Regions from separate parts of the Shewanella sp. ZOR0012 genome, predicted to be linked through region 2. Evidence: predicted binding sites of a transcription regulator. Region 2 holds the regulator's gene; the other holds the start of a gene.
The links. The regulator sigma-54, encoded in region 2, starts transcription at its own class of promoters, with help from an activator protein. The targets are predictions, from matches to a motif close to GTTGGCACGNNNNTNGNNT.

Region 1: flgA (flagellar basal body P-ring formation chaperone FlgA) is a predicted target of sigma-54. The motif match lies at 1,305-1,323, and genes of this name have one in related genera.

What each region holds. Positions count from the first base shown of each region.
Region 1 is NZ_JTLE01000094.1:4,101,768-4,104,912, forward strand. Features, by position in the region: gene L976_RS19685 (flagella synthesis protein FlgN) at 1-57, opposite strand, end outside; gene flgM (flagellar biosynthesis anti-sigma factor FlgM) at 60-386, opposite strand; gene flgA (flagellar basal body P-ring formation chaperone FlgA) at 461-1,168, opposite strand; gene L976_RS19700 (chemotaxis protein CheV) at 1,374-2,294, shown strand; gene L976_RS19705 (CheR family methyltransferase) at 2,397-3,145, shown strand, end outside.
Region 2 is NZ_JTLE01000094.1:3,575,073-3,578,217, forward strand. Features, by position in the region: gene rapZ (RNase adapter RapZ) at 1-53, opposite strand, end outside; gene ptsN (PTS IIA-like nitrogen regulatory protein PtsN) at 50-493, opposite strand; gene hpf (ribosome hibernation promoting factor) at 496-783, opposite strand; gene L976_RS17275 (RNA polymerase factor sigma-54) at 812-2,287, opposite strand; gene lptB (LPS export ABC transporter ATP-binding protein) at 2,394-3,125, opposite strand; gene lptA (lipopolysaccharide transport periplasmic protein LptA) at 3,122-3,145, opposite strand, start outside.

The sequences.
Region 1 (3,145 bases), 530 kb from region 2:
TTTAAGAACAGCCAAATGGGCGTGTTGTTGATCTACCAGTTTAGCTATTTCTGTCATAGTTACTCTTTATTAAGCTCATTTAATTCTGCTTCGAAGCTGGCAATATTCGCAGCCAACTTTTCGGGATCAATTTTATAACGACCTTCGGCAATGGCTTGTTTTATTTCGGCCACCTTCTTTTGGTCGACTTCAGGTAGACTGGCCATTTTGGTTTGAGCTCCTTGTAACTGTTGAGCTTGAGCCGTAATGACAACAGAGTCACCTTTTAGTTGAGTTGATTTAGCTGCTACCTGAGAGGTTTTCTCGCTTTCGCTGCTTTGTTTAGTGCTGTTTGAACGGACTTGTGCGGCCGCTCCGGCGTTAAATTTGCTAATATCAATTGCCATTTTAGGCTCCAGCGTCATGTATACGGATTTCTTAACTGGGGTATCGGCAGCTTATCGAAAAGCTTTAGCTTATTTTACATTCTAACTTCTACTTCGCCAATCGCCGTAATTATGGCATCTAGCTCTTTGTTAGAACTGCTATTTTTGATTCGAATTTGGTCGCCAATATTACCATCTTGCAGCGCCTCTCCCACAGTTTTTAGTACGAAGTTATTTGAACGCACATAAATCGACACTGTGTCATTTTTACAGACAAAGCAAAGGTTGTTCGCAAAAATAGGATAATTTTTCGCGACTCGGCGTTTAACTCTCACGCCTGTTAGCTGATTAGTATCGCTAAATTGCATGCCACGCAAACTATTTTGGTCAACATAGCGGATCTCGACCTGTAAAGGACTGATTAATTCACCTGGCGCTAAGGTTTCGGTTGCGACCACAACAGGAAAAAGAATGTCTACTCTAACAGACATAAAAATCTGCCAAGGGTAGGCGAGATCGGGGGTATCACAACTGACTTTTATGGTGTTATTACGGCTAATTTCGCGTTCTGAAGCTAATTCGACCCTTATTGGTGATGTGCACTGTGCTGGCAGCATTCGGTTATCGACCGTTTGTGGATTAATGTCGACTTTCGCATTTGCAGGTACAGCAATCTTTTCATTAATAAGGGCTTTAGCTAATTCGGATATCGCCGATACGCTAGGTATCACGGGTTCAGCCTTAGCTGCCGTGGATAGAAAAAGTGCGAAAATACTCAAAAAATAGACTAAATTTACTTTCATAATGAAGAGACTAGCTTGTAACGCCAGAATACACCTATACTTTTATCAAGCGTGAAACTGTTCAATGCTTCTTTCTTAGATTTTTGGTGTCAGAAGTTTGACTTAGTTTCAACTATGTTTATCGATAACAAGACGTAAGCAATTAATATGCCTATACTCAAACGAGTTTTAGGGCCGTACATAAACAGAACAACAAGGCAGAGTTATGTCGAGTATTCTTGATTCAGTCAACAAACGAACCCAACTCGTAGGTCAAAACCGGCTAGAACTATTGCTATTTAAGTTAAATGGTCGTCAACGGTTTGGGATAAACGTATTTAAAGTGAAAGAGGTTTTGCAATGCCCGCCATTAACGACATTGCCTAAACTCAATCCTTACGTCAAAGGAGTTGCCCATATTCGTGGCACAACTATTTCTGTTATCGATCTGAGTGCGGCAACGGGAGGGCGTCCGTTAGCGAGCACTGAAAATTGCTTTATCATCATTTCGGAATATAACCGTAGTGTGCAGGGGTTCTTGGTTAGTTCTGTTGAACGTATTATCAACATGAACTGGGAAGCCATTATGCCGCCACCGCAAGGTGCTGGGCGTTATTCCTATTTAACCGCGGTTACCGAGATTGAAGGTGAATTGGTTGAAATCTTGGATGTTGAAAAGATTTTAGATGAAATCTCACCTGTCAAAACGGCCATTAGTGAAGAGGTTAATGAGCAACTTACTCTCGATAGAAGTCAGCATTACCATATTATGGTGATTGATGATTCTGCGGTGGCACGCAAGCAAATTATTCGGTCGTTAGAGTCGTTAAATTTACAAATTGACACGGCAAAAGATGGTCGTGAGGCACTTGATAAGCTCAAGGCCATTGCAAGTGAAATGAATAACGTTGCCGATGAAATTCCACTCATTATCTCCGATATTGAGATGCCCGAAATGGATGGTTATACCTTAACGGCTGAGATCCGTGATGATCCTAAGCTTAAAAATATCAAGGTGGTACTGCACACCTCATTAAGCGGTGTCTTTAACCAAGCCATGGTACAAAAGGTTGGTGCCAATGACTTTATCGCAAAATTTAACCCTGACGAATTAGCTGCGGCAGTGAACAAGCATTTAAGTTTGTAGTGAGAGTGTGGGTTAGTGCCTAGTTGAGCTTTACGCTATAATCTAGCCCTTATTACATGATTGTTGTGCACTTATTTTGGTGCTTGCTATAGGATCTAGGACGTGAATGTGCCTGATAAATCACTCGCTGAAGCAGAATATAATCAATTTAGGTTGTTCTTAGAACAACATAGCGGCATCGTGCTAGGTGAAAATAAACAATACCTCGTACGTAGTCGTCTCGCGCCATTGATGGGCAAATATAACCTTCCTTCGTTATCCGATGTGGTAAAGCATTCGATGAAACCCACGGAACGAGCTTTACGAGCTGAAGTTATTGATGCCATGACCACTAATGAAACCTTATGGTTTCGTGATCGTTATCCATTTGAATTGCTTAATAATGTGCTATTACCAGAATACAGTAAGTTAGGTAGACCTTTAAAGATATGGTCTGCAGCTTGCTCGTCGGGTCAAGAGCCATATTCTTTAGCAATGACCATATTAGAGTACCAGCAAAAAAAACCAGGGGCGCTGCCTGGTGGTGCCTCGATTCAAGCAACGGATCTTTCTCCTTCTATGTTGGAGCGATGTAAAAATGCTGAGTATGATAGTTTAGCGTTAGCACGTGGATTGTCTGAAGAACGTAAGCGGCAGTTTTTTGATGCTTTGCCTTCTGGCAACATGCGCATAAAGGATAACGTTAAACGTCTCGTCAATTTCCGAGCTCATAACTTGCTCGAGAGTTACACTTTGTTGGGTAAGTTTGACATTATTTTTTGCCGAAATGTGTTGATCTATTTTGCCCCTGAGGCAAAAGCAAAAATTTTGCGGCAATTTGCTGCCGCGTTAAATCCCAAAGGTATCCTCTT
Region 2 (3,145 bases):
AGTGCGACCGATTTGCCTGAGCCTGAACGCCCTGACACTATGACCAGTTTCATCCAATGATTACCTGATAGAGTTCCGTTTCATCATGCGTCTTGCGCAATTGTTTTAATATTTGCTTGTCACTGAGCTTTTCAGCCATGCATGACAAGGTACTTAGGTGCTGCTGACATTGGTCGGCAGGCACGAGTAGTGCAAATAAAATATCGACGGGTTGTTTATCGATAGCATCAAAGGCTATCGGCTCCTCACATTTTATCAATATCGCTATGGGTTGTGTTATATCGGTTAATCGACCATGTGGAATGGCGATACCGTTACCTATACCTGTGCTACCCATCTTTTCGCGCGCCACGAGGCTTTCGAAGATCTCTTGAGATGAGAGGGTGGGGTACTGGGCAGCGGCTAAGTCGCTGATGAGTTCCAGTACCTTTTTCTTACTGCCCGGAGTGGCGCAGGTTGTGCACTCCGGCCGCAGTATGGTACGAAGTTCCATTGCTAGTGTTTTGTTAACTTCTCTTTGTGTTTAATAACCTGACGATCAAGTTTATCAATCAGGACGTCTATGGCAGCATACATATCTGCATGCTCTGAAGTCGCGAAGACTTCACCACCGGTGAGGTTGATTCTCGCTTCGGCAATCTGTTGCATTTTCTCAACATTGAGCACAACGTGCACATTATTGATCTGTTCGAAATGACGTTCAAGTTTTGAAAACTTTTCCTCAACATATGCCCGTAACGATTCAGTAATCTCGATATGGTGTCCACTTAGGTTTATTTGCATAGAAACGTCCTCCGATACTCACAATAGGCTATAAACTTTTACGCTGATTGGAAGGGGGAATAAGCATCGCTTCTCGGTACTTCGCAATGGTTCTGCGCGCAACGTTAATTCCCTGTTCTGCCAGAAGTTGAGCCATCTTGCTGTCGCTTAATGGTTTTTTCTGGTTTTCCGCTGCAACCAGTTTCTTAATGAAAGCTCTGATTGCTGTGGATGAGCACTCACCGCCATCATCCGTCCCGACGTGGCTTGAGAAGAAATATTTTAGTTCAAAAAGTCCTTTTGGGGTATGCATGTATTTTTGTGTGGTCACCCGTGAAATGGTGGACTCATGCATCTCTACCGCCTCGGCGATATCGTTTAGGACCATAGGTTTCATGGCTTCTTCACCGTATTCGAAGAAACCCTGTTGGTATTGCACTATGCAGTTTGCCACCTTGAGCAGTGTTTCGTTACGGCTTTCAAGGCTTTTAATAAACCACTTGGCTTCTTGCAGATGGCCACGAATAAATTGGCTATCAGCTTGATTTTTTGAACTTCGGGCCATTGCTGCATATTGCTGATTTACGTTGATTTTTGGCATGCAGTCAGGGTTTAATTCGACCACCCAACGGCCGTTTTTCTTCGACACCGATACATCGGGGATCACATATTCTTCATCGACAGGGGTGATGAGTAAACCGGGACGAGGGTTCAAGGTTTGGATCAGCGCAATACTGTCCCTTAACTCGTCCTCTTTCAGTTTGGTCTTACGCATTAACAGCCTAAAGTCGCGAGCGGCGATCAGATCTAAATGATCTTTGATCAGCATGCGGGCGTTTTCGATGTGAGGGGTATCAGGCGAAAAATGAGATAGCTGGATCAGTAAACATTCGCTTAAATCCCTTGCCGCGACACCAACGGGGTCGAAATGTTGAATACGCTTGAGCACGGCTTCAACTTCGTCGAGTTCAATCTCGGGATTGCCCATGGCTTCGAGGATATCTTCAGTGCTTTGAGTGAGATAACCTTGATCGTCAATGGCATCAATAATCGCGGTGGCAATGGCTAAATCGGTTTCAGAGAAGGGTGTGAGGTTTTTTTGCCATTCTAAATGTTCGTACAACCCCTCGCTAGTTTCCCCTTGGAAGGGCATGTCATCTTCACGGCTGGCGCCAGAACCTGAGTTTGGCGATGCGGTAAATACTTCATCCCAAGTGGTATCCATGGGTAACTCTTCGGGCAGAGATTCTTTGGTCAGCGACTCGGCAATGTCCACGGTGGAATTATCTTGTTCCTGTGGCTGGGCAGTCGTTTCGCTAAAGTCGGTATCGGCGATATCTTGCTTACGTTCGCTAGGCGCGTCAAATTGCTCCTCTTCCAGCTCGAGAAGAGGATTAGAGTCTAAGGCTTGCTGGATTTCTTGTTGCAGTTCCAATGACGACAGTTGCAGCAGGCGAATGGCCTGCTGAAGTTGTGGCGTCATGGTTAACTGTTGACCCAGTTTGAGCTGGAGTGACGCTTTCATGTTACCGCTGATCCCTAGGTTATTATTGTGAGTTTAGGTCGCTTGATATCATATGGATGGAGCCTAGCGCTCTCAAATTCAAGGCTTATTAGCTTTGTTTTAGTAACTATAGCCTGAATTGTTCACCTAAGTACACAGCCCTAACTTGCTGATTGTCTAAGATCTCTGCGGGTGTGCCCTCGGCAATAAGATTACCGTGACTCACAATGTAAGCATGTTCACAGACGTCTAAGGTCTCGCGCACATTGTGGTCTGTGATAAGTACTCCAAGGCCTCGGCTCTTAAGCTGCTCGATAATTTTCTTGATATCGATAACGGAGATCGGATCAACGCCCGCAAAGGGCTCATCAAGCAGAATAAACTTGGGGTTGGCCGCTAAGGCGCGGGCAATTTCGACGCGGCGACGTTCACCGCCCGATAAGGACATGCCTTGGCTGTCACGAATATGGGTGATATGGAACTCTTCTAGCAGTTGCTCTAGTGCTTCTTCGCGCTGGTCACTATTGAGCTCTTTACGGGTTTGCAGTACCGCCATGATGTTGTCGTGTACGGTTAATTTACGAAAGATACTCGCTTCCTGTGGTAGGTAACCAATACCTTTGCGGGCACGCAGATGCATAGGATCGGCGGTTAAATCATCATCGTCGATAAAGATATGGCCTTTATCGCTTTTAACTAAGCCCACGACCATGTAAAAGGTGGTGGTTTTACCCGCACCGTTAGGGCCGAGTAGACCGACGACTTGACCCGTTTTTACTGTCAGGCTGACATCTTTGACAACCTGGCGGCTTTTATAACTCTTGGCGAGATTCTGTGCTTTTAAGGTGATTTGGGTCATTTAGAATCCTGTTTTTTCAC